Regions from separate parts of the Pseudoalteromonas sp. DL-6 genome, predicted to be linked through region 1. Evidence: predicted binding sites of a transcription regulator. Region 1 holds the regulator's gene; the other holds the start of a gene.
The links. The regulator FliA, encoded in region 1, starts transcription of late flagellar genes. The targets are predictions, from matches to a motif close to CTAAAGNTNNNNNNNNNNNNGCCGATA.

Region 1 (13,978 bases):
TTTTTAGTAGTGCCTGTTTTACCTCCTGCTACGTTTACTAATTTATTTTCTTTTGAAATGATTTTAGTGGTACTACAACAAATGCTGATTGGTGTCGCGATTGGTTTTGCATCTACACTATTGCTCAATACGTTTGTATTAGCAGGGCAAATTCTTGCTATGCAAACCGGTTTAGGTTTTGCGTCTGTTGTTGACCCCTCAAATGGAATGAGTGTGCCTGCTGTAGGGCAGTTCTACCTCATTTTAGCTACCTTGTTATTTTTTGTATTTAATGGCCACTTAATGATGATTCAAATGGTGGTGCATAGTTTTCAGGTATTGCCAATTGATGGTAATTGGTGGGCGGTTGATCATTATTGGGACATAGTGACATGGGGTGGTTGGATGTTTACTACCGCACTAGTGCTTTCGTTAGCGCCATTAACGGCCATGCTTGTAATTAATATGTCATTTGGCATCATGACCCGTGCTGCCCCGCAGTTAAATATCTTCTCTATAGGCTTTCCGTTTACCTTAGTGGCAGGGCTCGTTATTATTTGGGCTACCCTCGGTAACTTTATCACTCAGTTTGAGTTCCAATGGCTAAAAATGGTTGAGCTGATGTGTACTCTGGTTGGTTGTTCCCCTTAGGAGAGTGTAATGGCTGAAGATTCAGGACAAGAAAAAACCGAAGAACCCACGCCCAAAAAAGTTGATGATGCCAAAAAGAAAGGCCAAATAGCGCGCTCTAAAGAGTTAGGTACTATGTTTGTACTTATTTTTTCTGCTATTTCTTTATTAATGTACGGCCCTGAAATTGGCAAAGGCTTGTACCGTATTATGGGCAGAATGCTGAGCCTTAATCGCAATGAAACCTACGACACCACAAAAATGTTTGCAGTGTGGGGAGAGGTGGCTGACGTACTGTTATTTCCTATGTCGATGTTTGTACTTATTATTGTACTAGCTGCGTTTATTGGTAACACCATGCTTGGCGGCTTTAATTTTAGCTGGCAGGCAGCCGCTCCCAAAGCCAGTAAAATGTCGCCAATGAAAGGTTTTACTCGGATGTTTGGTCCGCAAGCGGCTATTGAATTACTAAAGTCACTATTAAAGTTTGGCTTAGTGGCAACCTTCGCTATCTTTTTAATTAATGTTTATTTTGATGAAATATTACATTTGAGTATAGAAAGCGCGCCGGGCAATATCGTGCATGCTTTAGAAATATTAGCGTGGATGTTTTTAGGGTTATCTTGCACCTTAATTATTATTGCGGCTATTGATGCGCCTTTTCAAAGTTATAGCCATAACAAACAGCTTAAAATGACCCTGCAAGAAGTAAAAGACGAGTATAAAAACTCCGAGGGTGATCCGCAAATCAAAGCGCGTATCAGGCAAACTCAACGTCAAATGTCGCAAAAGAGAATGATGCAGGATGTGCCAGACGCCGATGTTATTGTTACCAACCCTACTCATTACTCAGTCGCTTTAAAATACGACACAGAGCGAGCAGGCGCCCCCATTGTACTAGCCAAAGGCGTTGACGAGCTTGCTATGCAAATTCGTAAAATTGCGTTGGGTAATGAAGTGCCCATTGTTGAGTCGCCTACTTTAACGCGAGCGCTTTATCATACCGCTGAAGTAGGGGAGCAAATTCCCGATCAGCTCTTTACTGCAGTTGCCCAAGTACTTGCCTATGTATTTCAACTTAAACGGTTTAAAAAAGGCCGTGGAAAACGCCCTGTCGCACTTAATAAAAAGCTGCCAATCCCCGATGAATTCAAGTATTAACCGCTAACCAATTAACTTGGAATAGTTATTGCAATTTCAGCGTAGTGTCAATTTTTTGAAATTGTAGAGTTATGGAATTTAAAGCGGTATTACAACAACTTAATAAAGATAAAAAAGAATATGCAAAGGGCGTTGGTACACCGCTTTTAGTGTTAGCTGCGCTAGGAATGGTTATTTTACCACTGCCTCCATTTCTGCTTGATATATTATTTTCGTTTAATATCGCGCTCGCATTAGTTGTATTACTAGTTACGGTATACACCATGAAACCGCTTGAGTTTGGCATGTTTCCAGCGGTGTTGTTAATCGCCACGATTATGCGTTTAGCACTTAACGTAGCCAGTACCCGGGTGGTACTGCTTGAAGGTCATAATGGTGGGGATGCTGCAGGTAAGGTAATTGAAGCATTTGGCTCGGTGGTGATTGGTGGTAACTACGCTGTTGGTTTAGTGGTATTTTTAATTCTAATCATCATCAACTTTGTGGTAATCACCAAAGGTGCAGGGCGTATCTCTGAAGTGTCAGCGCGCTTTACCCTTGATGCTATGCCAGGTAAGCAAATGGCGATTGATGCGGATATGAATGCTGGTTTTATTAGCGCTGAGCAAGCCAGAGAGCGCCGTGAAGAAGTAACCCGTGAAGCTGACTTTTATGGCTCTATGGATGGTGCAAGTAAGTTTGTAAAAGGGGATGCTATCGCGGGTATCGTCATTTTAGTGATCAATATCGTAGGTGGCTTATTTGTTGGCATGATCCAACATGACTTGAGCTTTTCTCGCGCTATGGAAGTGTACACATTATTGACAATTGGTGATGGCTTAGTAGCGCAATTACCGTCATTACTACTTTCAATTGGTACTGCGATTGTTGTAACGCGTCAAAATGAATCGCACAACATGGGCGATCAGTTTAAGCAGCAGCTAGGTAACGAAAAATCGTTATTTATTGCCTCTGGTATCCTCATAACTATGGGCTTAGTACCCGGTATGCCGCACCTTGCATTTTTAAGCTTAGGGGCGCTTTTAGGCTACCTTGCATACTATACCCAACAAAATAAACTTAAATTAGCGGCTGCTGAAGCCGAAGAAGCTGAAAATGCAGCTTCAGGCACTGGGATTGCAGCTAAACAAGAGCAAAAAGAGCTGGGCTGGGATGATGTACAACAAGTTGATGTTATTGGCTTAGAAGTAGGTTATCGCTTAATTCCTCTGGTTGATCAGTCACAAGGTGGTGAGCTATTAAACCGCATTAAAGGGGTGCGTAAAAAACTATCTCAAGAGCTGGGCTTTTTAGTGCCGCCTGTGCATATACGCGATAATCTAGAGCTCGACCCAAATGCGTATCGCATCACCATGATGGGCGTATCAAGTGGTGAGGGAGAGCTTAAACACGGTGATGAATTGGCAATTAACCCAGGCCAAGTATTTGGTCCGCTAAAAGGCATTGAAACCAAAGACCCTGCATTTGGTTTAGATGCGGTATGGATAAAACCAGATCAAAAAGATGAAGCGCAATCTTTAGGTTATACCGTAGTTGATTCAGCAACTGTTGTAGCCACTCATATTAGCCAGTTACTGACTAATAGTGCCGCTTTATTACTCGGCCATGAAGAAGTACAAAACTTATTAGATATGTTAGGTAAGAGCCATCCTCGCTTAGTTGAAGGGCTAGTACCTGAGGTATTACCGCTAACCACTATCGTTAAAGTACTACAAAACTTGTTAAATGAAGGGGTAGCAATACGTGATATGCGCTCAATTGTTCAAACCCTTGTTGAATATGGCCCTCGTAGCCAAGACCCTGATGTATTAACGGCTGCAGTGAGAATATCGTTGCGTAGATTAATCGTTCAAGATGCTGTTGGTATGTCTTCTGAAATCCCTGTCATAACCTTGGCGCCTGAGTTGGAACAGATGTTGCATCAGTCACTTCAAAATGCAGGTGATGAAGGTGCCGGAATAGAACCAGGACTTGCTGATAGACTTCAAACATCATTGAATGAAGCGCATCAAAATCAAGAAATGGCCGGTGAACCTTCAATATTGCTAACGTCAGGAATGTTACGCACTGTGTTATCTCGATTTGTTAAATACACCATTCCAGGATTGCGAGTGATGTCTTATCAAGAGATACCAGATGAAAGACAGATCAAGATTGTCAGCTCTGTAGGCCAACAATAAGATTTTAAAGGGGTTTGAATTATGAAAATTAAACGTTTTTTTGCTAAAGACATGCGCACCGCACTAAAAGAAGTAAAAGAAGAGCTTGGTGTTGATGCGGTTATTATGTCAAATAAGAAACTAGCTAATGGCGTTGAAATTGTTGCTGCTGTTGATTACGACAAAGCCGCGACAAAAGCGCCAGAGCAGCCTCAAAGCCAACCAGCTGCAAGAGCTTCATTTGCGCATACTGAGAGTTCACATAATTTTGTAAAACCAGAACCTCAACGCGCTCAACCTAAGCCACAAGCAAAGGTAGCAGACAGTTTACAAGCTTTATTAGAACGTCAATCTCCCCGTCCTCGTTCAGCAGAGCTTGCGTCAATGTTTTCACAATCTGGAATTGATACCTCTGGTCATTACCAAGAACAAGAAGCTGTTCAATCTCGACCTAAAAATATGTTTGAACGTGAACAAAGCGCGCCTGCACGTCCTCGCACCCAAGCTGATAGCTTAGGCTTTGATGATTTAGACACTGGCTTTGACGATTTAGACTCACCGAGTGCACCGCGCCAGCAAACGATGCAAAACGAGTCGAGTGATATAACCACCATGCGCGAAGAAATGAACGCAATTCGTCAATTACTAGAACATCAAGTGTCAGGTTTAATGCAACAAGATATGGCGCGTCGTGATCCAACCCGCGCCTGCATGATTGACCGTTTAGTGGGTATGGGAATAGATAAAGACGTTGCTGAGCAGATGGCATGCTTTGTACCCGACGATGTATCTCGCCAACAAGGTTGGAAAGCCTTATTGAATATGGTTGAAGACCAAATGCAAACCACTAACAACGAAATACTTCGCCAAGGTGGTGTTTATGCATTAGTAGGCCCAACAGGGGTAGGCAAAACCACCACTGTTGCAAAATTGGCAGCATTAGGTGCGCAAAAGTACGGTGCTGATAAAGTTGCGCTTATTACGACTGATACCTACCGTATTGGTGCCTATGAGCAGCTAGCAACTTATGGTCGAATTATTGGCTGTGGCGTAAAACAAGTCAAAGATGCAAATGAATTAGCAGAAGTTTTATACCATTTACGAAATAAACGTCTAGTCTTAATTGATACAGCAGGAATGAGTCAGCGAGATTTACGTTTAACTGAGCAACTTAATACCTTAATGCGTAATCAGCGTGTGGATATACGTAGTTATTTAGTATTAAGTGCAACAGCACAAATTAATGTATTACAAGAAACCGTAAGGCACTTTAAAAAGGTACAGCTCAGTGGGTGTATTTTTACTAAGCTAGATGAGTCATTGAGTTTAGGTGAAATTATTAGTATTGCGATTCAAAACCGCCTCCCAATAGGGTATCTTACTAATGGTCAGCGAGTACCAGAAGATATTAGAGTGGCAAATGCCGAAAAACTAGTAAAAAAAGCTGAGCAATTGTATTTAAAAAGAATAAAAGCACAACAATCACGACACCAATCAGTGGCGTCGAGCACAGTAGAGATGTATGATTAACACAGTTTTAGATCAAGCAAGCGGCCTTCGCAAAATGAGCAACAATAATAATAACGGCGTAAAAGTTATCGCTGTCACCGGCGGCAAAGGTGGAGTGGGTAAAACAAACGTATCCCTTAACACGGCAATCGCGTTAGGCCAACAAGGCAAGCGTGTGCTGGTATTAGATGCTGATTTAGGATTAGCCAATTGTGATGTTATGCTTGGACTACGCGTAGAGCGTAATTTATCTCATGTTTTATCAGGTGAGTGTGAACTCGAAGATATTTTAGTTGAAGGCCCTGCAGGAATTAAAATAGTGCCAGCAACATCGGGTTCGCAAAGTATGGTTGAGTTATCACCTTCAGAGCACGCGGGACTGATACGTGCATTTAGTGAGCTTAACACCGATTTTGATATTTTAATTGTAGATACCGCTGCGGGTATTTCTGACATGGTATTGAGTTTTTCTCGCGCCGCACAGGATGTGGTTGTGGTGGTTTGTGACGAACCAACCTCAATTACTGATGCATATGCGTTAATAAAAGTGCTGAGCCGTGAGCACGGTGTTTACAAATTTAAAATTGTTGCCAATATGGTGCGTAGCTTACGTGAAGGGCAAGAATTATTTGCTAAACTTTCAAAAGTAACCGACCGATTTTTAGATATATCAATGGAGCTGGTTGCAACGGTTCCTTATGATGAGAATATGCGCAAATCAACGCGTCGCCAAAAAGTGATAGTTGAAGTTTTTCCAGGCTCTCCTGCTGCGATTGCTTTTAAAACACTGGCGACAAAAATTGCTAAGTGGCCAACACCTAGTCAAGCCTCGGGTCACTTAGAGTTTTTCATTGAGAAGTTAGTTAGTAACTAACAATGACAATACCGGTGAATAGAGCTATGGGATATCAGTCAACACAGAATTTAAATATGATTGTTGAAAAGCATGCCTCATTAGTCAAAAAAGTGGCGTGCCATTTAATTGCTCGTTTACCGGCCAGTGTGCAACTAGATGATTTGATCCAATCAGGTATGATTGGCTTAATAGAAGCTTCTAAAAACTTTGACGCAAGCAAGGGCGCAAGTTTTGAAACCTTTGCGGGTATTCGCATTCGTGGTGCAATGATAGATGAAATGCGCCGGGGTGATTGGGTTCCACGTTCAGTTCACAGAAAAAGTCGCTTGGTAGCAGAGACAATAGTTGCCCTTGAAAGCAGTTTAAACCGTGAACCCAAAGATATTGAAGTTGCTGAAAAACTTGAAATTTCGTTAAATGAGTACCATCATATTTTAAACGATGTAAACGTAAGTAAAGTTTTAGGTATTGAAGACCTTGGTATTGACGATGATGTGATTACACCTCATGGTCAAGATTTAGCACTAGACAAACCTTTCAATAATGTTAAAAATGAACGGTTTAATGAGTCTTTACTCAGCGCGATAAAGTCGTTACCGGAAAAAGATGCAATGGTGCTTTCTTTGTACTATAACGATGAAATGAATTTAAAAGAAATTGGGCATATACTCGATGTTAGTGAGTCGCGTGTAAGTCAGATACATGGTCAGGCGATGATTAAGCTTAAAGCAAAGATCAATGACTGGATAAACTAGAAGTAAGTAAATAAAGGTTCAGGCCTCACTGGAGGATGTTTTGGATAAAAACATTAAAATTCTTGTTGTTGATGATTTTTCGACGATGAGACGTATTATTAAAAACCTGTTGCGCGATTTAGGTTTTACCAATGTTCAAGAAGCAGATGACGGGTCAACTGCTTTACCTATGTTGCAAAATCAAGTGTTTGATTTTGTGGTAACAGATTGGAATATGCCAGGCATGCAAGGTATTGATCTTTTAAGGGCAATTCGAGCTGACGAAAAATTAAAGCATATCCCTGTTTTAATGGTAACGGCAGAAGCTAAAAAAGAACAAATAATTGCTGCGGCCCAAGCAGGTGTTAATGGTTATATTGTTAAACCATTTACTGCAGGTACATTGAAGACTAAATTAGAAAAAGTGTTCGAACGCTTAGGTTAATGAGAGGGAGAGGCTTATGTCAGCACCTGCTGCGCCTCAGATTACTTTAGAACAAGCTCGCCAATTAGTGGCTTTTTTAGAAAATGGTGAGCAAGATAAAGCGAATCAGTTAATTTTAGAAACAGCTTCACAAGAGCAATCACAGTTATTTGCTGAGGTGGGTAAGTTAACGCGTCAATTACATGAAGCTTTAAAAAGCTTTGAATTAGATACGCGATTAACAGACATTACCACTGATGCCATCCCTGATGCTAAAAAACGCCTCAACTATGTTATGGAAATGACAGAAAACGCAGCCAACAAAACGATGGATGCGGTTGAAGCAAGCTTACCTTTAGCGCAAGAAATTGCTGACGAAATAGCTGATATCAAGCCAACATGGGATCGGTTAATGAACCGTGAAATTGAGCTTGGTGAGTTTAAGTCACTTTGCCATAGCATTGATAAGTTTATGAACAGCTCTCATCATAAAACGGATGAGTTACAAATGTTGATGACCAATGTATTGATGGCTCAAGACTATCAAGATTTAACTGGTCAGGTTATTCGTCGTGTTATTGAACTTGTGCGTGAAGTTGAAGAGAGCTTAATCCACTTGTTAACTGCATTTGCGGCGCAAGGTGAGGTTGAGCAAGTACAACCAACTGAACAACCAGAAGAAACAGAAGATTCCATTGTTGCACAAACACTAGCAGGTCCAGAAGGGCCTATTATTGATAAAGAATCGCGTAATGATGTTGTATCTGATCAAGATGAAGTTGATGATCTATTATCAAGTTTGGGCTTCTAATAGGAGAGTACTGCATGAGCTTTGAAGTCGATGAAGATATTTTACAAGACTTTTTAGTAGAGGCCGGAGAAATCCTTGAGCTTTTATCTGAACAGTTAGTAGAACTGGAAAACAACCCAGATGATACTGAACTACTAAACGCAATATTCCGTGGCTTCCATACCGTTAAGGGTGGTGCCGGATTTTTGGCAATGACAGAGCTTGTTGATGCATGTCATGGTGCTGAAAACGTGTTTGATTTATTGCGCCAAGGTGTAAGAACAGTTAACTCTGAATTAATGGATGTGATTTTACAAGCACTTGATACCATTAATGAAATGTTTGCCACAATTAAAAATCGTGACCAGCCAGAGCCTGCAGATCCAGAGTTACTTGCAGTACTTCACAAGCTTGGACAACCACCAACGGCTGAAGAACTCGCCGGCGATTCTGCAGTTGAAGACATAGCTCCTGTTGAAACTCCCTCGGTAGAACCTGAACCTGTAGTTGAGCAGCCAAGCAATGATGCGGAAGAAGATCCGTTTGCTTTTGATGAATTATTTAGCGGCCCAGATACTAGTAGTACAGATTCTCAGATTGATGAGATCACTGAAGATGAATTTGAAAGTCTACTTGATGAACTTCATGGAAAAGGGCAAGCCCCGCAAGAAAAACAATCCTCATCAAGCGACAGTGATGTCAGTGGCGATATTACAGATGATGAGTTTGATAGCTTATTAGATGAGCTTCATGGTGTCGGTAGTTTTGGTGAAGTAACTCAAAACGCCCCAAGCACACCACAGCAAGCACCATCAGCTCCTACAGCCTCGCAAAATAATGATTCAAGCGCGAGCGATGATGAAATAAGTGATGATGAGTTTGAAGCTCTGCTAGATGAGTTACACGGCAAAGGTGCACCTAAGTCGATAGAAACACCGGCTCCTGAAAGTAAATCTGAACCCGTAGCCGCTAACAAACCAGCGCCTGTTGCTGCAGCAAAACCACAGCCCAAGCCAGAGCCAGCCAAGCCGGTACCGGCTGCACAGCCTGCAAAAGCAGCTCCCGCTAAAAAAGCAGCGCCACCACCGGCAGAAACAACAGTACGTGTTGATACCAAACGCCTAGATCAAATAATGAACATGGTAGGTGAACTGGTACTTGTGCGAAATCGTTTAGTAAGTCTAGCGACTAACTCTGATAGCGAGGCCATGGGTAAAGCAATCTCCAACTTAGATGTAGTGACTGCTGATATCCAAGGTGCGGTAATGCAAACACGAATGCAGCCAATTAAAAAAGTATTTGGTCGTTTTCCTCGTGTGGTACGTGATTTAGCACGAACGCTGCAGAAAGATATTAATTTATTACTTGTCGGTGAAGACACCGATTTAGATAAAAATTTAGTCGAAGCATTAGCAGACCCATTAGTGCATTTGGTTCGCAACTCAGTAGATCACGGTATTGAAATGCCAGATGTTCGTGAAGCATCAGGTAAACCAAGAACGGGTACTGTGACTTTATCTGCTTCTCAGCAAGGCGATCATATTCTACTTACTATCCAGGATGATGGTGCCGGAATGGATGCTGAAAAGCTTAAAAAGATTGCGATTAGTAAAGGCGTGCTTGATCACGACCAAGCGAGTCGCCTTTCTGATACTGAAGCGTATAACCTTATTTTTGCGCCTGGCTTTTCAACCAAAGAAGAGATATCAGATATTTCCGGCCGGGGCGTTGGTATGGATGTGGTTAAAACAAAAATCACTCAGCTCAATGGCTCGGTAAATATTAAATCAGAGATGGGCGTAGGGACTACTTTAGAAATTAAAGTACCACTTACTCTGGCGATACTGCCCACCTTAATGGTAGTGGTTGGCGAACAAACGTTTGCCTTGCCACTGGCAGGTGTTAGTGAAATATTCCACTTAGATTTAACAAAAACTAATGTGGTTGATGGCCAGCTAACTATTATTGTTCGTAAAAAATCGATACCGCTGTTCTATCTTGAACACTGGCTCATTAAAGGCGCTGATAGAGGACAACGAAAAGCACAAGGCCATGTGGTGATTGTGCAAATAGGAACTCAAAAAGTGGGGTTCGTTGTTGACTCGCTCATTGGTCAAGAAGAAGTGGTGATTAAGCCTTTAGATGCATTACTTCAAGGGACGCCAGGTATGGCAGGTGCAACAATCACCTCTGATGGTGGTATTGCACTGATATTAGATGTGCCGAGTATGCTAAAGCATTACGCTGGATAATAAAAAGTAGGCATAAACGTTATGCCTACCCATTCATTGAATAAGAGAGCGAAATGGCTGTTAAAGTTTTAGTAGTTGATGATTCAAGCTTTTTTCGCCGCAGGGTGAGTGAAATTCTTGAACAAGACAGCGGCATTGAGGTTATAGGTTTCGCTGTTAATGGTCGAGAAGCGGTCGATAAAACAGCTCAGTTACGACCCGATGTGATCACCATGGATGTTGAAATGCCGGTGCTTGATGGTATTAGCGCGGTTAAAGAGATCATGGCGAGTAACCCCACTCCTATTTTAATGTTCTCATCGTTAACACGCGCTGGAGCATCAGCCACCTTAGATGCACTTGATGCCGGAGCGATGGACTTTTTACCGAAAAAGTTTGAAGATATTGCCCGTAATAACGATGACGCAATTAAGTTATTACAAGATAAGGTAAAGGAAATAGGTCGCCAGCGCATTGGTAGAATCACAAGAGCACCAGCATATCCTAGTATAAGTAAACCTGCTGCAAGCAAGTCTGATCGCTTTTCTAATCTCGCTAAAAAGCCAATTGTTCAACCTGATCGCAGCTTTAATAATGCAGCTCCTACACCAACCAGTAGTAGCACATCAGCGCGCGCCAGTGGTAAGCAGTATCAATTAGTTGCTATTGGCACATCAACAGGCGGACCGGTTGCACTGCAAACTATTTTGACTCAGTTGCCTGCTAATTTTCCACACCCAATACTCCTCATACAGCATATGCCTGCGGCATTCACACCTGCGTTTGCAACCCGATTAGATAGCTTGTGTAAAATTAAAGTAAAAGAAGCGCAACAAGGCGATAGACTCCAACCTGGTTGTGCTTATTTAGCGCCGGGCGGGCAGCAAATGATGGTAGAAGGGCGGGGGTCAAACAGAACATTACGCGTATTTGAAGATAAAAATGAACGAGTAAGCTATAAGCCTAGTGTTGATATTACCTTTGCCAGTGCGGCAAAAGCGTATCAAGGCGATGTCCTTGCCATTATTTTGACTGGTATGGGGGCGGATGGTCGTGATGGTGCTCGCATGCTTAAACAATCTGGCGCTACAATTTGGGCTCAAGATGAAAAAAGCTGTGTTGTATATGGTATGCCCCAAGCAGTAGCAAGTGCAGGATTAGCAAATGAAAGCTTAGGTCTTCATGATGTAGCGGTGCGCCTCAAAAGAGAGGTTGGCTGTGGATAAGCTTTCTGTTTTAGGATTATTGGTTGCACTAGGCGCTATTGCAATCGGTTATTCTTTAGAAGGAGGTGTGGTATCTGCGCTGTTTAATGGGCCTGCGCTAATTATTGTATTAGGCGGCACATTGGGGGCCGTGATGTTACAAACATCAGCCAATACATTTAAGAAAATGCTCAGTATTACTCATTGGGTTTTTGTCACCGATGACCACGATATTGAAGATGCGATTGAGCAAGTAAAGCGCTGGTCACATAAAGCCCGCCAAGAGGGTTATTTAGCCCTAGAAAACGAAGCGCTTACTCACACTGATCCTTATGCCGCTAAAGGACTGAGTTTATTAGTTGATGGCAGCTCTGACCAAAAGCTTCGTGATACCCTGGAAATAGATTTATTACTTGAACGAGAACGACTGCTTGAAGCTAGTCGTGTATATGAAGCGATGGGGGGTTACAGTCCAACTATCGGTATTTTAGGTGCAGTGCTTGGACTTATTCAAGCGATGTCATTTATTAACGATCCTGAGCAACTAGGAACGGGTATTGCCACTGCATTTATCGCTACTATATATGGCGTAGGTTTAGCTAATTTACTGTTTTTGCCCATGGCCAATAAATTAAAGCAACGGGTTGAGCAAAAAATGCTTTACCATGAAATGCTAGCTGAAGGCGTTATTGCCATTAGCCAAGGTGAGAGTCCTATTAATATTGAATTAAAGCTTGAAGCTTACCGTGTCGAACGTCCTCTTTTACAGGGCCATTAGCGGTTATGTTACGCCGTCGCTTACGTCATCAAAACGCCAAAAGCCAACATACTGAGCGTTGGCTAGTCTCTTATGCAGATTACATGACCATTATGTTTGCATTTTTTGTTGTATTGTATGCTATTGCAATAAACAAAGAAGACAATATACAAGTTTTATCTAACTCTCTTGAGCATGTTTTTGATAAGTCAGCGAAACAATTTTCTCAGCAAGGTAAAGGGGTAAACGGCGATGCTTTGTTGCTTGAAAGAGTGACTCCTGAAGTTGAGGTTTTATATGGCGAAAGTATTCAAAAACAAGAACAAGGGCCGGTGTTGCTCGATGGTCAAAGTGACAATAGCAATATCAGCCAACGTCACTTAGGTAAGCCGCTCGATAGTTTACTGGTCAAGCTACAATCGTCTCTGATTGATGAGATACGCAGTGGTGAGGCAAGCCTAGAGCTTAGCCAAGATTGGTTGGTTATTGAGCTTAATTCTGGGTTGTTATTTGCCAGTGGCAGTGCTGTTGCGCATAATCAAGCCAAAGAAGTTGTAAAAAAGATTGAAGCAATAATCGCACCTGTCGATAACTATATAAGAGTGCGTGGGTACACAGATAACGAAACCATACGCAATGAAATATTTCGCTCTAATTGGGAGTTGTCGGTGGCACGTGCAACATCAATATTAGTTGAGCTAGAGCGTTTGGGAATTGAATCTGCACGCATGGCTATTGAAGGGTATGGCCAATATTCACCTTTTGCCGATAATGATACCGAAGCTGGGCGAGCTGAAAACCGCAAAGTAGTGATTGCGCTTTCTAAGTACGGCTTGGTTTTAGAGTCATCAAATGAGGATACTGAGCAGCAAGTCCCTGAGGAAGCTAAACCAACAGAAGTTGAGTTGCCTACTCAAGACGATACAATAAAAATAATTCGCTTAGAGCATGGTGGCATTCGTGTTACCACGCGTAATGAACAGTAATTAGGATGTAATGTGAAAATCTGGACTGTAGCCAATCAAAAAGGAGGGGTAGGCAAAACCACCACAGCGGTTAGCCTTGCTGGGATCCTTGCGCTTCAAGGTAAGCGTGTTTTACTGATTGATACCGATCCGCATGCATCATTAACTTATTACTTTGGCATTGATTCAGAAGATTTAGAGGTCAGTGTTTACGATATTTTCACTCGCGGCTCAAGCATGAAAAGCGAAGAAATATTGCAAGCATTATGCCCCTCAACCATAGAAAACCTTGATATTCTACCTGCCACTATGGCAATTGCTACACTTGACCGTAGTATGGGTAATAAAACGGGAATGGGCCTGATTTTAAAGAAAACATTGGCTAAAATTAGCGAGTATTACGATTATGCAATTTTAGATTGTCCGCCCGTTTTAGGGGTGCTGATGGTCAATGCGCTTGCAGCCTGTGAAAGAGTATTGGTGCCAGTACAAACTGAGTTCTTAGCGCTTAAGGGGCTTGATAGAATGATGCGTACTATGGAGTTAATGCAAACCTCGCAAGCGAAAAGCTATGAATA
Region 2 (17,735 bases), 370 kb from region 1:
GCCCATCACTGGTTGCCGCCCATATAACCCCCTGCTTATCCTCAATTATTCTGTAAGCACTAACGTTTTGTATTATTGGGATATCTTGAGTGCTTTTGGCAGGTCGATAAAACACACCATCATTTTCAAGTGCCAACCACAAATCCTCGTTTTTACTCTTAAATACGTGATTAACCATTGCTTGGGCATTAGGTTGAGTGTCCCATTCTCGGTGCTGATATAAACTAATACCGCCGCGCGCTCCGGCTATGAGTAAGCCGCCATCGGATGTGGGGGTAAGCGCACGTACGCCTGAGTCAGGCAAATCGGTAATTTCTGAGCGGGTAAATAGTTTAAATTCTTGACCGTTAAAGCGGGCAAGCCCTTCCCAAGTACCTACCCATAAATAGCCATCTTGTGTTTGTGCAAGGCTATTAATACTATTGTGAGGAAGGCCCGAACGGGTATTCCACGTTTCAAAAAAATAATCGCGCAACGGCAGGCGAGTCTGTTGCTGAGCATCAACAGTAAAAATCACCAACAAGAAGCATAAAATCACCAAGCGATTCATCAGACACTGCCTTTATAATTATTAGTTTTTATATTTGAGTAAATTCAAGGTGAAAATTTAATTAAAAAACATCACCAACAAATAATAACATAAGATTTACAACTTTTTCATTAAGTATTATCACTTAAACTATCAAATGTATGTTGTAATTGTTGAACGAACTTAGCCACATGTAGTCCATCTAGTAACGCATGATGAACATCAATGGAGAGTGGCATTTCGCCGGTATTAGGGTTGTATTGGCCGAACACAAATTTAGGAATGCCACAGCTTTGACCCTGGGTAAACGCATGCGAAAAGCTACTAAAGTTTAACCAAGGTAAAACAGAAACGTGAATTAAATCAGCTTGCCCTTCTGTTGCCGCAAAAGCATCAGAAAACAGCGGGTTTAACTTTGCTTCATGACTAATCGCTTTTGCTTTATTAGCAAACTCATTTAACGAGTTTTGCTGTTTAAAATAACTAAAGCGAAACGAGTCATCATCGGCAAGCTCAACAACACTCGCGCGCATGGTGTTTAAATAATAAGGTTTTTGATTAACAATACGCAGCATCATCGGCTCATACTCATGACATGCTTTTAATAAGCAATAAACATAACCATGAAAAAAAGCACTATTAGTTTGCTTACACACGGTATATAGCTTTTTAGCACTGAGCTTTACACAAACATTAAAATAAGGCTGAGTGAAGTTTTGAAACAATTCAAAATGTTGTTTGCGCGGCCACTGATCAAAATCAATAGCCCGAAGAGATAAATCGGCAGAAGACATAAATTATACACAGAGCAAAAGTAAAATTTTACCTCGCTTTGCCTATATTCGCATTAACTAAAATGATGCTTTGGGTGTAGTTATACCAAAGTCTTATATAGGCATAAAAAAAGGAGCGATAGTCGCTCCTTTTTTGAACCGTGTGAAAACTTAAAGTCCGTTTTCAATAATTTCTTGAGCAAGTTCATCAGCAATTAAATGCGTTGATTTTTGCTCTTTTTCACTGCGTGTAAAGATTTCAGCTAATGTATCGAAAATCTTCTCTACGTGTTTATTAGACGCCTCTTTACTGTAACCTTCAGGTGCTGTTTCGTAATACACGTTAATAATACCGCCTGCATTTATTACATAATCTGGTGCGTATAAAATACCTTTTTCACGTAAAATTTCACCATGGCGTGACTCTGCAAGCTGATTATTTGCACAACCTGCAACAATTGTTGCTTTTAAACGAGGGATTGTTGTGTCATTGATAGTGGCACCTAACGCACAAGGCGCATATACATCAACATCTAAGTCGTATATTTCATCAATACCAACCGCTGTTGCACCAAAGTCGTTTACTACACGCTCAACTGCAGCTTGGTTAATATCAGTAACAAATAATTCTGCACCAGCTTCAGCCAAGTGTTTACACAAGCCATAAGCCACTGCACCTAAACCTTGCACAGCCACTTTAATACCTGAGAAATCTTGAATGCCGCGTTGATGGTGGAGCGCTGCTTTCATACCTAAAAACGTGCCGTAAGCTGTAAATGGCGATGGATTACCACTTTTGCCTTCAAGGCCTAGCACGTAGTTTGTTTCTTTGTTCATTAAGGCAACATCATCACAGGTGATGTTTACGTCTTCTGCTGAGTAGTAACTGCCATTTAAACGCTCTAATTGACGACCAAATGCACGGAATAGCTGTTCAGACTTGATCTCTTTTGCATTACCAATAATAACTGACTTACCACCACCAAATGGCAAGCGTGCCACAGCATTTTTATAGGTCATCCCTTTTGATAGACGCAGTACATCGTATACTGCATCCTCATCGTTGGCATAATCCCACATTCTACAACCGCCTACAGCTGGGCCTAAGTTTGTGTTATGTACCGCAATAATGGCCTTTAAACCAGACGCTTTGTCTGAACAAAAAACCACTTGTTCATGGTTATCAAATTCAACTTGATTAAATACAACCACTTTAAATACTCCGAAAATAATGAGCCCTTTTGGGCAAGCACGCTACAAATTGACGAGACTTTATCACTTCAGATACTGGTTCGCTATACTATGAGTAGATAAACCAAATAAACCGCACTCAACTGAAAAACAAAACGACTTATTGCGATAAAAATGCATAAAAAAATCAATAATAATCATTTCATTAAATATAAAAACTAAAAACACCACCGCAATTAAAGTTTACGCTTACGTGAACGTCACTCTAAATTTATATGTAAACTTAATCGTACATCTTGAAAAAGAACACTAGCTCATAAAATACAATGGCTTATACAAAAACTGCCTATGTAGCACAAACTGGTCTGAGGTGTATAAGTATCTGCAAATTTAAAAATAAAAAAACGAGCACAGGGTGCTCGCTTTTATGATTACTCCGCAAATTTACTTCATTTTGCTGTCTAGTTCTTCAATTTTTGCTTTCCAAATTGCAGGACCTTGGGTGTGGGCATTTGCACCCTCACTGTCAACGGCAACCGTTACTGGCATATCTTCTACTTCAAATTCGTAGATAGCTTCCATACCTAAATCTTCAAACGCAACAACACGTGCTTTTTTAATTGCTTTAGATACTAAGTATGCCGCACCACCTACAGCCATTAAATACACTGACTGATGCTTTTTAATAGATTCAACCGTTGCTGGGCCTCGTTCAGCTTTACCAATCATTCCCACGATGCCTGTTTTTTCTAACATCATGTCGGTAAATTTATCCATACGAGTAGCCGTTGTCGGGCCAGCAGGACCTACTGCTTCATCGCCTACTGCATCCACAGGACCAACGTAGTAAATAAACTTGTTATCAAAATCAACACCTTCAGGTAAACCTTCCCCTGAGTTGATCATATCTTGCAGACGCTTATGAGCAGCATCTCGACCCGTTAAAATAGTACCTGATAGTAAAACGGTTTCACCCATTTTCCATTCTTTAGTGTCTTCTTTAGTCAGGGTATCCAAATTAACACGGCGTGTGCCCTCACCGACTTCGAAAGTCACTTCTGGCCAATCTTCTAATTTAGGTGCTTTTAAATTCGCAGGGCCTGAACCATCAAGCGTAAAGTGTACGTGGCGCGTAGCAGCACAATTTGGGATCATAACCACTGGCTTTGAAGCCGCGTGAGTTGGCGCCGTTTTAATTTTAATATCAACAACCGTGGTTAAACCGCCAAGGCCTTGCGCACCAATACCTAACTTATTAGCACGTTCAAAGATTTCTAAACGCAGTTTTTCTTCTGTTGTTTCTGCGCCACGCTCAATTAGTTCATGAATATCAACAGGATCCATTAATGACTCTTTCGCCATTACCGCTGCTTTTTCTGCCGTGCCACCAATACCTATGCCTAGCATGCCTGGTGGACACCAACCCGCCCCCATTGTCGGTAGCGTTTTTTCAACCCACTCAGCCACATCGTCAGATGGGTTTAACATCACCATTTTACTTTTGTTTTCTGAGCCGCCGCCTTTAGCAGCCACCATTACTTCAACTTTATCGCCTGCAACTAAGTCAATGTGTACCACTGATGGCGTATTATCTTTAGTATTTTTACGTGTTCCCGCAGGATCAGCAACAATCGACGCGCGCAAGGGATTGTCTGGATTTAAGTACGCACGGCGCGTTCCCTCATCAACCATTTGTTGTACTGTTAAGTCGGTTTTATCCCAATCAACATCCATACCTACTTTTACAAAACAGGTGATGATCCCGGTATCCTGACACAGCGGGCGCTTACCTTCTGCCGACATACGCGAGTTAATTAAAATTTGCGCAATCGCATCTTTAGCGGCTTTGCTCTGCTCTTTGTTGTACGCTTTTTCTAGCGCTTGAACAAAATCAAGAGGATGGTAAAACGAGATGTATTGCAAGGCATCTTCGATGCTATCAATAAAGTCTTGCTGACGAATTGTACTCATAGTGGTTCCTTAAGTTGTTGTTACGCACGCTGCACGTAATCTTTATCAAACCCGTGACGGTGGTTCGAACTGTTTTCAACCACAGCGCTCACTAAACGCTGCCAAAAAAATTTGACTTATGATACCCTCCCAGCCCGTTTCGAGCCAGTTCTTAAAGGGGTAGTAAATGCTAAACAATAAAAAAAATTGTGTTGAATTAGCCATATCACAAAATTGTATAGAGGTATTTTCGCATTTTGCTCATTTACCCTACGCTATTTTGCTAGATTCGGGTGATAGCGATCACATTAACAGTCGTTTTGACATGATTGCGATTGAACCTCAAAGCACCCTAGAAGTTAAAAATAATCAAACTGTTTTTAATAACCAAGCGAGTGCTAAAAGCTGCTTTGAAATAATGAACGATGAATTAGCTAAGCTCGATACAACAAAAGCCGCTAACAATTTACCCTTTAATGGTGGCTGGCTTGGTTATTTTGGTTATGACTTAGGGCGTACCATAGAGCAACTGCCAAGCAGTGCTTTAAACGATATTGATTTACCACAAATGGCCGTTGGACTTTACCTTGATGCACTCATTTACGATAAACAACTGGATACTTGGTTTTATGTTTCGCAGCCCAATGTAAATCGTCTCTGGTTGTATCAGCAATATTTAACGCAACCACCTAAGCACGAAAGCTTTTCGCTTACATCACAGTGGCAGTCAAATATGAGTCAGACAAGTTATAGCGAAAAATTTGCCGCGATTGAAGAATACTTAAAAAGTGGTGATTGTTATCAAATTAATTTAGCTCAGCGTTTTAGCGCTCATTACCAAGGCTCTCCTTGGGCGGCTTATGTTAAATTAACGCAGGCCAATAAAGCCCCTTTTTCTAGTTTTGTTAATCATCCTCAAGGCGCTATTTTATCAATATCACCCGAGCGTTTTATTGCTGTACATGACAACCAAGTAGAAACAAAACCGATTAAAGGCACGCTACCACGTAAAGCCGATGCTTTAGAAGATGCTAAACAAGCCACATTATTGGCAAACTCCACTAAAGACCGTGCTGAGAATGTAATGATAGTGGATCTGTTACGAAATGATTTAGGTAAAGTCGCAAAACCGGGCTCTGTTGTTGTGCCTTCATTATTTGCTATTGAAAGCTTTCCGGCAGTACACCATTTGGTAAGTACAGTTACATCCATCCTTGATGAAGGAAAAACAGCAGTCGATCAACTTGAAGCTGCATTCCCTGGAGGGTCTATTACCGGGGCACCAAAAGTGCGCGCCATGGAAATAATAGAAGAGCTGGAGCCTCACAGACGCAGTATTTATTGTGGCTCTATTGGCTATATCAGCGCCTGCGGTAATATGGATACCAGTATTACCATTCGAACTTTAGTTACTCATCAACAACAAATACATTGCTGGGCTGGCGGTGGCATTGTTGCTGATTCAAAAGTCGAATTGGAATATCAAGAAACATACGATAAAGTAAATAAAATACTCCCTACATTAAATGAAGGTTGCTTTGAATAATGAAACCATTTCGGCTCGTTTTCAATTAAACCGCAGTTTAGCCGTGGTTCAGCTTAAAGATAATAAAAAAAAGCGCGCCAGTGCGGTGATGCTACCTTTGATTGATATAGATAACGAAGCACATATTTTATTATGTAAGCGACCAACCTATTTACATCACCACCCTGGGGAGATTTGTTTACCGGGTGGTAAATTTGAAATTAATGATGTTAACCTGCGCACCACAGCGCTACGTGAATTACATGAGGAGCTAAACATTGCCCCGCATAATGTTCAAGTTTTAGGTCAGCTGCCGGAATACTCTACCCTGACTGGATTTACCATACGTCCTTTTGTGGGCTTGATTAAAAAAGAAACGGTATGGGAGAACGATCACAACGAAGTACAAGCCAGCTTTTTGCTCTCTATCGAAGCGTTAAGTAATGAAGCTAATTGGCAACCAATCCCCTTTGAACGTAATGGAAGAACCCTAACTTTAAATGGCTTCATCACTCCTCACGGACTTTTGTGGGGAGCAACGGCCAGTATTATTAAAAACTTTACAAAGCAACTCGCCATACCAGTTTAAATCTTTGCTAATAAGGGTTACACACCTGGATTTCCACGTTATTATAGTCGACCGTTCAAAGAACAGCTTAATGCTGAGAAAACTAAGTAGAGACACACATTATGATCAGTGCATTTGACATGTTTAGCATTGGTATTGGCCCTTCATCGTCACATACCGTCGGCCCAATGCGTGCATCACGCTTATTTGTTAATGACCTAAACGAGCAACAACTATTAGCAAATGTGACCGATGTAAAAGTAGAGCTTTACGGCTCACTGGGCCAAACAGGTGTTGGTCACGGTTCGGGAAAAGCAGTAATACTTGGCTTAGCCGGTTATGATCCTGAAACCATAGATGCCGATTTGGTGGACGACATTTTAGCAAAAATAGAAAATGAGCAGGTTATTTACCTAAACCAAACTCATAAAGCTAAATTCCCTAAACAAGGCGCTATTGTTTTTCATCGCAGAAAAACACTCCCTAAACATTCCAACGCAATGGAAATTATTGCCTATAACAATGGCGAAAAAGTATATAGCAAAGTTTACTACTCTATTGGTGGCGGGTTTATTGTTACGGATGAAGAGTTTGAAAAAGAAAAACAAGCCGCTTTAGATATACGCGAAGAAAACCCTGCCCCGTTCCCGTTTGGGTCGGCTAAAGAATTACTCGAAATGTGTAAAGAATCGGGTTACAGCGTCTCTACGTTAATGATGAAAAACGAAAAAACCCTACGTAGCGAAGAAGCTATTAAAGACGAGCTATTTAATATTTGGCAAGTAATGAAAGCCTGTATTGAACGTGGTATGCGCACCGAAGGTATTTTACCCGGTGGGTTGAAAGTAAAACGCCGTGCACCAAGTTTATATTTAAAACTTAATGTAGAAGTGAGTAACGATCCACTTCGCGCTATGGATTGGGTTGATTTATTCGCATTAGCAGTAAATGAAGAAAATGCAGCAGGCGGTCGTGTGGTTACTGCACCAACAAATGGTGCAGCTGGTATCCTACCAGCCGTGTTAATGTACTATCATACTTTTATCAAAGAAGTTGATCGCGACATTGCTACTCGGTATTTATTAACCGCGGCCGCTATTGGTATTTTATACAAAAAAAATGCCTCTATCTCAGGTGCTGAAGTGGGTTGCCAAGGTGAAGTTGGTGTTGCCTGTTCAATGGCTGCTGGTGCGCTGACTGAAATTGTTGGTGGTAACGTGGTACACGTAGAAAATGCCGCTGAAATTGGCATGGAACATAACTTAGGGTTGACCTGCGACCCTGTGGGCGGCTTAGTGCAAGTACCCTGTATCGAACGTAATGCAATGGGCGCTATTAAAGCAATTAATGCCTCTCGCCTTGCTATTCGCGGCAGTGGTGAACAAAAAGTATCGCTTGATAAAGTAATTAAAACCATGCTCGATACCGGTAACGATATGAAAACAAAATACAAAGAAACCGCTCGCGGTGGATTAGCTGTTAACATTATCGAGTGTTAATTAGATAGCATAAAAAAAGCCGCTTAGTTGTAAAACTAAGCGGCTTTTTCATTACTGTGTAGCTGTTATTTAACCGGTAATTCGATATCAGCAAATAATTTATCAACATCGTCTTGATTACGCAGCAAACTTGCTCGCTCTACTCGCTCTTTGGTTAAATGCGGTGCAAAACGTTCGATAAAGTCATACATGTAGGTACGTAAAAAGCTACCTTTTCTAAAACCAATCTTAGTGGTGCTTGCTTCAAATAAATGGCTAGCATCAATGCACACTAAGTCGTTGTCGTTTACCTGATCAATTGCCATAGATGCAACCACACCGACACCTAATCCCAGGCGCACATACGTTTTAATAACATCGGCATCGGTGGCGGTAAATACAATATGTGGATCAAGCCCATAGGCGTTAAATGCTTTATCAAGCTCTGAGCGACCAGTAAAACCAAATACATAAGTGATCAAAGGATACTGCGCTATATCTGCCACTGTTAAGTTATCGACTTTTTTCGCAAGAGGATGATCTTTAGCAACCACAATACTACGATTCCAATGGTAACAAGGCAACATAACTAAATCTGAATATAAGTGCAGTGCTTCAGTAGCAATCGCAAAATCTGCATCACCGCGGGCAGCTGCATCAGATATTTGTTGCGGCGTACCCTGGTGCATATGCAATGACACTGCTGGGTATTTTTGGGTAAAGCCTTTAATTACGCTTGGTAACGCATAACGTGCTTGCGTGTGCGTAGTCGCAATATTAAGTTTACCTTGATCGGGCAACGTATGCTCATTAGCCACCGCTTTAATGCCCTCAACTTTTGAGAGTATTTCTCGCGATATATTAATGATTTCCTCGCCAGCACCTGTAACGTGAGTTAAATGTTTACCACTACGGCCAAAAATTTGTACACCTAGTTCATCTTCTAACATACGTACTTGCTTAGAAATACCAGGCTGGGAGGTAAATAAACTCTCAGCGGTAGCTGAAACGTTTAATTTATGATTTTGAACTTCTACGATATATCTAAGTTGTTGTAATTTCATGGCTATGTAGTTTCGTTATAATTCACATTGACAGATTAAAGCGCACCCTATAATTAATAGGTAACTAACTATATAAAAGGCTGATTAAAGTTACACAATATAACAATTAATTTATTGAAATTTCAGGTTAACACAATAAGTAAAATTGAGGTAGCAATGATTATCAGTAAACCAAACATAACATATTAAGATTTAAACGCTTTATATTGGTACTTTTTTTAGTTAATCAGCGCAAAGTTTCCCACCTTTTATATATTTAATGTAAGATTAGTGGATAAGGTTAAGAATTTGAGAATTATAACATGATCGTTTCCATTATAATTGTACTAATTGTTGCGCTTATCGTCATCGCACTATGGGTTAGTGCTGTTCAACAACACAAAGAAAAACAAGAAGCTGAACGACGTAAAGAGCTAACAAAACAAAAAGTTATCATTGAAGAAACTGAAGAAGCACTGATGAATAGTGCCAACATCCCACTCTCAGAGGCAACTCAGCGAGTATTACAACGTCGTATTCATGATGCACTCAGTAATATGGTATCTATTTCAAGCGGTGGTAGCGGGCTTAAAAATCGCTTAAAAGAAGCGAAAGAGCGACTGCAAAACCCTATTCAAGACGGCTCTGAAGGCTTTGTATTACCAAGTAACGACAAACAACTGATATCGCTGATACAGGGTATTAAAAAGCTTCGTACTATTATTCGTTCTGAGCATAATAAAGGCAAAGTAGACAGCCAGGTATTTATTGCAGAAGATAAGCGCCTTGAAAAACTGCAGCTAAGAATAAACATTGAAAGCCAAATAAAACGTGGTATAGCAGCGCAAACAGCCGGGATGATAGGATCTGCTAGGCAATACTTTGAAAAAGCGTCGGCGACGCTTAATAGTGTATCATTTACTGATGATTACATTACGGCAAAACGAGCTGAAGTTGAGGGTTACCTAGAAACAATAAGCAACGAACTAAAGGCATCCAATGCCACATCATTGAAGAAAAAGAATGAGCAAGAGCAAGATGATTTAGACGTGTTGTTTGCACCGAAAAAGAAATGGTAATTCGTTACCTAATAAAAAAGCCCATACAACTGTATGGGCTTTTTTATTGCTAAAGTTTAGTCACGATATAAATTTACATACCCAAACTAAATCGCGTTTTTTAACATAAGCATTAAGATAAAAATGCAAACTTAACAATAAACAGTGCCGTTAAAATCCAGACACTAATACTTACCTGATCTTTTTTACCACACAGCACTTTAACCGCGGTGTAAGAGATAAAGCCCAGTGCAATACCGTGTGCAATTGAGAAGGTCAACGGTGTCATTAATAGTACAACACTCACTGGAATTGCATCGGTCATATCATCCCAATTTACAAATTTTAAGTTTTGTAGCATTAGAACAGATACGTATAAGATTGCTCCTGCTGTTGCGTATGCTGGTACCATTTGTGCCAAAGGAGCAAAAAACATCATCAATAAAAAGCAGCAACCTACAACCACAGCCGTTAGACCCGTTCGACCACCCACTGATACCCCGGCTACAGACTCTATGTATGAGGTCGTTGTTGAAGTACCTAGCATTGCACCGGCTATAGTTGCAGTGCTATCAGCGCTTAATGCACGACCTAAACGCGGCATATTGCCGTTTTTATCTGCTAGACCCGCTTTTTGAGTAACAGCTACCAACGTCCCTGAGGTATCAAATAAATCAACAAATAAAAACGCAAAAATAACACTTAGCATAGACAGTTCAAAAGCAGCACTAAAATCAAGTTGCATGAACGTCGGCATTATTGAAGGTGGCATTGCAACAACACCATGATATTCAACTAATCCCATAGACACTGCAATCGCGGTGACAAGCAAAATACTAATAAGCACGCCGCTTTTAAAGTCGCGATAAAGTAATGCCGCAATAACAAAAAAACTAAAAATAGCTAATAACGGACCCGGTGACGTTATATCACCTAGCTGCACAAGTGTTGCAGGGCTAGATACAATAATACCAGCACTTTTAAGCGCGATAAGTGCTAAGAATGCACCAATACCGGTTGCTATTGCTTGTTTAAGCACCAGAGGGATTGCATTAATAATCCATTCACGCACCTTAAACAAGCTTAATATTAAAAATATACAGCCTGACATAAATACCGCGCCCAGCGCTGCTTGCCAGCTATAGCCCATACCTAACACAACGCCATAGGTAAAAAATGCATTTAATCCCATACCCGGTGCCAATGCCAGTGGATAATTGGCCCACAAACCCATAATAAAACACCCTATTGCAGCAGCAATACAGGTGGCAACAAATGCGGCACCTTGGTCCATACCGGCTTCTGCAAGCATAGCTGGGTTAACGAATACGATATAAACCATCGTAATAAATGTAGTCATACCGGCAATACATTCACGGCGAACCGAAGAATCATTTGCACGGATTTTAAATAAGGCTTCGAGCATAATAAACTTGTGGTTGTAAAAAGTGGCGAGATTTTAGCATAAAAATAACTTTTTACAGGACATTTTACCTTGCTATATACTAAACTAGCTAAGTGATTAAAATAACAAACGAAGTAGCATGATCAAAACGACACCAAGTGGCCAAGACTTAGAGCAACAATTAGACAACATTCTTTCTTTTGTAACGCAACCAAGCGATGCAAACCTCCCTGCGAGCTCTAAAAGCACCGATCAAGACACATTAAATAAAGCCCTTTATTACCTTAAAAATGAACAAGGCGCTTTAGCCGCAAAATGGATGCGTTTAGCAGCAATGGCAGGAAACTATCGTGCACAGTTTTACTTAGGGCTGTTTTTTATTAAAGGGCAAGGCGTACCACAAAGCGTATTTCATGGGGCTGCGTGGCTTAGCTTAGCTAGTAGCCAAGGATATGAGCCAGCAACAGAAGCAATGAGCGATATACGTAAGCATATTAGCACTAAACGACTTAAAGACGCCCAATGTTATGCTGCCAGCTTATATGAACAAATTCATCAGTTACAATTTTCACATTTGATCCCTATAAGTCACGAAAAATAATTTTACTACCTTGTAACTCATTTCATCTATAAATTAATTAAGCGTTTATATGCTAAATGCAACAACGCTTAATTTTTTAAAAGTACTGTATATCCCCTGTATTTCAGCTTAGTCGTAGATTAAAAAACTAACACCAAAAGCGCTCACCCACTAAATACCTAATCAATTGTTATATATAACTTATTTGTTTTTAAATAATTAAATTTTCATGCTCAGCTGAATAACTGTACAAAAAATAGCAAAAAACACTTGCACCAAACAACTGTATAAACTACTGTATACATGTACTGTATAAAAACCCAGTGAGTGAGACGATTATGTTACAGCCTATTACCGTAAGAACAGTTAAGAGCTACCAACAAGATGACCAATCAGATTGTGTTAACGTTGTTCAAATTGAAGATGAAATTTCAGCAACGTTTGAATTATTAAAAGTATTACACCAATACAATAGTTTAAATGCATGGACACTTTTAATTGCACCAGACCATGTGCCTAGCAAAGCGCTGCTTGATTCATGCTCAATTGATACCAGTAAATTACTGGTTATACGTCAAAAGCACTTAGTTAATTTAGAGTATGTTTTAAGCTCTGCACTTCATAATGGTAATTTTGCCGCGGTGATCACCTGGACTGACATAATAAATAATCAGCAGCTATCTCAGTTATCATTAAACCTGAGCCATACACGCACTAAGCTATATTGCTTTAGCAAAAAAAGCGCCCAAGCTGAGATTTCACTAACGCAATAAGCTTGGTAAACTAGCGTTTTAATACACAGTACATTTATTATGACCTCCAACGCCCTACTATGTTTTTGTGGCAGTCAGCAACTTTATGCTGATTGCTGTGAACCTTTTCATTTAAAAACCAAACAGCCACAAACACCTGAGCAACTTATGCGTGCTCGCTACAGTGCTTATGCTGTTAAAAATGCAGCTTTTGTTCGTGATAGCTACGCAAAAGAAAAACAAGCTGAAAACTCACTATCAGAAATTAAAGACTTTGCAACTAGCTGCCGCTTTGTAAACTTAACCGTTTTAGATTCTGGCTATGATGAAGATACAGGGTTTGTAAAGTTTAAAGCTCATTACTTTTATCAAGATCTATATTGCGAGTTGGCTGAGCATTCAAAGTTTATTAAAGAAGATGAACAGTGGCGATACCTTGATGGTGAGATCACACCGGTTGCCGATATTAAAATAAAACGCAATGATACTTGCCCTTGCGGAAGTAATAAAAAGTATAAAAAGTGTCATAGTGTATAAGTAAAAACCACAAAAAATGGGCCACTTGGCCCATTTTCAAAAACTACACTAAACGCAACTTAGCGTTTTATTCGTCATCACCTTCATCGAAGTCTTGACGCTGCGCAGGTCTTGCTAAAATCTCTAAGTAAAAAGAGGTTAAACCTTGCTTTTCAATTTCACTGATGTGATTGTTAATTTCAGCAACGTGAACTACTTGGGCTTCTTCAGCCGTGTTACCAAACTTACAATCGAATGCCCAGTAGTCGGCATCAACAGGTAAAGTTTTATTACGTTCTCTTTTCAAATATTTTTTCACTTCATGCTTTGCAGCATCAACCATACGAGGGTATTTGATTTTCTCATGATTCAGCGTGAATGTTTTCTTCATTACGTTCCTAATTACCTTGGTTTAATGATAATGGCATTCAATGTCATACCATTTGCGCCATTATAGCAATTGCATTTAAATTTTGGATGCTTTTTTTATATTAAATCAGTTATTAAAATAAAGCACCTGTAAAACCACTCGTTACTTACTAATATAAACACAGTTTATTACAATCTAATGGCGCTTAAAAATAGCATTCAATGTAATTTAATTAGGCACTAAACAAATGTAGTGGCTGGTGGAGGGCTTCATTTTGTAAATCATCATAAAATGCTGCGGCATCCATTTGCACATTTGAGAGCGGCATATAAGTGTTTTTAATTCGCCGACGGACTGCTAGTTCACAGTTATCAATTACGTTAAGCGGGATATGATTTTTATCATCTCGAATATTTAACGGCTCAGGCTTTAAACACTGGGTTAATTTTATGTCACTCATCCCTACAGCGCTTCCCATTTTTGCTAAAAGTTCCGTGTTATTTTTGCCAATTAATATATTAAAACTCTCAGGCGCTAATGGCTGCTTTGGACCCGCACCAAATTGTTTGCGCAGGGTCTCTTCATCAGCTTGATAACCACTTGAATCACTTTTAGGTAAGTGAAACTCACTAAAATCAAGCGCATCATGAGATAGCATTGCTAATAAAAGAGCAAATTCACCCCGACGGCTTTCATGCACACTTTTATTGAGTCGTGTTTTTAATTGACTCTCTGTGATTAACAAATCACCAATCTGCATAGACTTTAGCCTATTTAACTAATTAATAAGTATTTATCGGCTAAATTTGAATTTTCTTTAGCTTTTTTCTTTACTTAAATAAGAAGTTTGCTATTATCTGCCGCGTTGCATTGGAGGGGTTCCCGAGCGGCCAAAGGGATCAGACTGTAAATCTGACGGCTCAGCCTTCGCTGGTTCGAATCCAGCTCCCTCCACCACTTTTCTTAGGCTAAGTTAAGTGGGGCCAAATGCAATAAAAATTAGTGTGGAGGGGTTCCCGAGCGGCCAAAGGGATCAGACTGTAAATCTGACGGCTCAGCCTTCGCTGGTTCGAATCCAGCTCCCTCCACCACTTCTCTTCTTTACCTCGTTTATTTTTCTTACTATTCAAAAACCCATTGTAAACTCATGCTATGCTTATTTAACCAAGCGCTTGCTTTTTTGTGTTCTGAATAAAATAATCCTACACGATGCCAAAATTGAGCACTGTGATTTAAATACTTTAAATGCGCTAACTCATGCACAATTACATAGTCAATTACCCAGGTGGGTGCGCCTGCAAGGTGTAAATTAAAGGTAAGCTCACGCCTGCGGTTACAACTGCCCCAGCGACGCTTATACGATTGAATACGAATATTACTCGGTAGCTTTTCACCCATCAGCTGACAATAGTAGTTTACTCGCATTTCAATATAACTTTCTAACTTCTCATGCAAAAACTGCTCTAGCAAAGCTTGATACATTTGCGTTCGATACTTCACACGTGAAGAAATACTCAGTAACAGCGTTTGGCTTTCATTGTGCTGCTGCCATTGAGTGCGTGCTGCATTTTCAAATTGCACATTTACAGCTTCATTAAATAATTTAATACTATTGGTTTTGAGTGGAAACTGTCGTGTATCGGCTTGAGTTTGTTGCTTATGTAGCTGAGCATCAATCCAGCCCTGTTTACTTAACAACCACTCATCAATTTGTGCTTTGGGAACATAATGAGGTGCATAAACTGTAAGCTCTTTTTGTGCGACTTTAATAGCCACTGTTTTTCGCCGACGGCTTCTTCTTAACGTATAATCTAACAATCTAAAGTGCCTGTAAGTTACTATAAAATAAAACTTTCTCTATCAGCTTAATAAGTTAATTCATAGAAAAGAAAAACAAGTTAGCAGATATCATTTTAATAATGCTCGATGCTAAATAAACTGAGTGATGGATAATAATTCTATCCCAAGCAATTTTAACTATTAAAACTTTGTCATAAAAGCCGCTAGCTCTCAAGTTGCGCTTTTATGACATTATAATCATGAGAAGTGATCTCATGGCTATTACCACTAATATCTTTAAAATACATTGAAAATGTCACGCCATGATCAGCCAATATGGTTTTTACTTGGTGCTGCTCAAGATGCTTGAGCCACATAACAAATTGCTCCCCTGTTGCAGCAAAAGCGATTCCTTTACTACGCCCATCGCCTTCAAATAAAGCCAATCGTGTAGTGGCGTTTTCATCTTCGAGTGTTAAAGGACCTTTTCCCTCTTCATTCCAAAAGGCTAACTCCTCTACTACGGTAAAACCAAGCACCTTTTCATACCACTCAATAGCTTGGTTAAGGCTTTGAACATTTAAATGACAATGATCAATTCCCGAAAGTTTAGGTGTCATCGCGTTGTTCACCAATTTCAGATTTAAGCTGAGCTAAAAAGTCGTGCATGTATGCAGTGCGTCTTTGTGCTTCGGCTTTTGCAGAAGGAGTATTCATACTCTGGGCAATATGCAGTAATTTAATAAAAAAATGATCTAGGGTGTACTTTTTATCGTCTGCTTCTCGGTTTAAACAAAATGGATCATCGGGGTTGTATAATAACCGGCTAATAGAGCCGCCTACTTTCATACAACGGCTTACACCAATAGCTCCTAAGGCATCCATTCTATCTGCATCTTGTACAATCTGTGCTTCCACCGTTTTAATAGCAATATTGGCGCTAAAACTGTGTGCTGCAATAGCGTGGTGAATATCAGCAAATAGTTGTTCATCGTAACCAATAGACGCTAAAAAGTTAATCGCTTTATCGGCTGCCATTGTTGATGCTTTCGCCCTGTCTGGGTGATTTTTAGCCACCGCAACACAATCATGTAACCAAGCTGCAGGCAATACAATGGCCATATCAGCCTGCTCTGCAATACATAACTGCACAGCAACACGTACTACCCGTTCAATATGGGTAATATCATGGGCTACATCGGCATGTACTAAGGATGTAATAAAGTCTCTGCATTGCTGATTAAGTTGCTGTAATGAGGGGCTAAGAGCTGAATTGTCCACCGAATTTCCAAAAATCTATTTAAACGAGTTAATAATGGCTACTTTACCGCGATTTATAAGCCCCTTGCAAAACATTCATTGTATGTTGCGCGAGCCTTGACTAAAATACAGCGCTTATTTATTACTATAGAGAAGCCCTATGTCATCTGCCGTTTACCTGCAAGCTGGTCGCGATAAATCATTAAAAAGAAAACACCCTTGGTTATTTTCTAAAGCCATCAAAAAAATTAAAGGTAAACCTGGATTAGGTGACACGGTAACCATTCACGATAGTGAAGGTAAGTTTTTGGCCACCGCAGCTTACAGTCCTCATTCGCAAATTCGTGCTCGTGTTTGGAGCTTTGACGAAAAAGAAGTGATAGATCAACATTTCTTTGAGCGCCGTCTTCGCCGTGCTTTAGAAGCGCGTAGTCATGCGATTGAAGAAGGTGGACTTACCGGCTTTAGATTATGTGCAGCAGAATCAGACTACTTACCCGGTATTACTATAGATAAGTTTGATAATGTTCTTGTGTGTCAATTACTGAGCGCAGGTGCAGAACGTCACAAAGGTGAAATTGTTGGCGCTTTAATGGCTATTTTCCCTGGCTCTACTATTTATGAGCGCTCAGATGTAGATGTTCGCATTAAAGAGGGGCTTGAGCCTATTAAGGGCGTGCTATGGGGGAGTGAACCCACTGAACCTGTCATAATTGAAGAAAATGGCTTAAAGATTGAAGTTGATATAATGGAAGGCCATAAAACCGGCTTTTATTTAGACCAACGTGATAGTCGTGCTGCACTGGAGCGTTTTTCAAAAGACAAAACCGTATTAAATTGCTTTAGTTATACAGGTACTTTTTCTCTTTACGCCCTGCGTGGTGGCTGCAAGCATGTAACCAATGTAGATGTTTCACAACCAGCACTTGATACAGCAAAGCGTAATGTAGAGCATAAT

Region 2: the regulator FliA is predicted to act here: its motif matches at 14,533-14,559, upstream of B1F84_RS08965 (VC2046/SO_2500 family protein).

What each region holds. Positions count from the first base shown of each region.
Region 1 is NZ_CP019770.1:2,304,263-2,318,240, reverse strand. It holds gene fliR (flagellar biosynthetic protein FliR) at 1-630, shown strand, start outside; gene flhB (flagellar biosynthesis protein FlhB) at 640-1,770, shown strand; gene flhA (flagellar biosynthesis protein FlhA) at 1,842-3,950, shown strand; gene flhF (flagellar biosynthesis protein FlhF) at 3,972-5,459, shown strand; gene B1F84_RS10785 (MinD/ParA family protein) at 5,452-6,312, shown strand; gene B1F84_RS10780 (RNA polymerase sigma factor FliA) at 6,339-7,049, shown strand; gene cheY (chemotaxis response regulator CheY) at 7,090-7,473, shown strand; gene B1F84_RS10770 (protein phosphatase CheZ) at 7,490-8,263, shown strand; gene B1F84_RS10765 (chemotaxis protein CheA) at 8,278-10,494, shown strand; gene B1F84_RS10760 (chemotaxis response regulator protein-glutamate methylesterase) at 10,548-11,699, shown strand; gene B1F84_RS10755 (flagellar motor protein) at 11,692-12,456, shown strand; gene B1F84_RS10750 (flagellar motor protein MotB) at 12,462-13,421, shown strand; gene B1F84_RS10745 (ParA family protein) at 13,434-13,978, shown strand, end outside.
Region 2 is NZ_CP019770.1:1,935,731-1,953,465, forward strand. It holds gene B1F84_RS08895 (ligand-binding sensor domain-containing diguanylate cyclase) at 1-550, opposite strand, end outside; gene B1F84_RS08900 (CatA-like O-acetyltransferase) at 661-1,323, opposite strand; gene B1F84_RS08905 (Glu/Leu/Phe/Val dehydrogenase) at 1,474-2,514, opposite strand; gene B1F84_RS08910 (fumarate hydratase) at 2,938-4,464, opposite strand; gene pabB (aminodeoxychorismate synthase component I) at 4,631-5,989, shown strand; gene B1F84_RS08920 (CoA pyrophosphatase) at 5,982-6,557, shown strand; gene B1F84_RS08925 (L-serine ammonia-lyase) at 6,659-8,035, shown strand; gene cysB (HTH-type transcriptional regulator CysB) at 8,101-9,078, opposite strand; gene B1F84_RS08935 (hypothetical protein) at 9,381-10,136, shown strand; gene B1F84_RS08940 (NCS2 family permease) at 10,249-11,541, opposite strand; gene B1F84_RS08945 (sel1 repeat family protein) at 11,660-12,121, shown strand; gene B1F84_RS08950 (SulA-like leucine-rich domain-containing protein) at 12,439-12,873, shown strand; gene B1F84_RS08955 (YchJ family protein) at 12,913-13,389, shown strand; gene B1F84_RS08960 (DUF6172 family protein) at 13,457-13,759, opposite strand; gene B1F84_RS08965 (VC2046/SO_2500 family protein) at 13,971-14,498, opposite strand; tRNA gene B1F84_RS08970 (tRNA-Tyr) at 14,611-14,695, shown strand; tRNA gene B1F84_RS08975 (tRNA-Tyr) at 14,745-14,829, shown strand; gene B1F84_RS08980 (SprT family zinc-dependent metalloprotease) at 14,861-15,556, opposite strand; gene B1F84_RS08985 (VOC family protein) at 15,742-16,137, opposite strand; gene B1F84_RS08990 (HD domain-containing protein) at 16,127-16,798, opposite strand; gene B1F84_RS08995 (class I SAM-dependent methyltransferase) at 16,938-17,735, shown strand, end outside.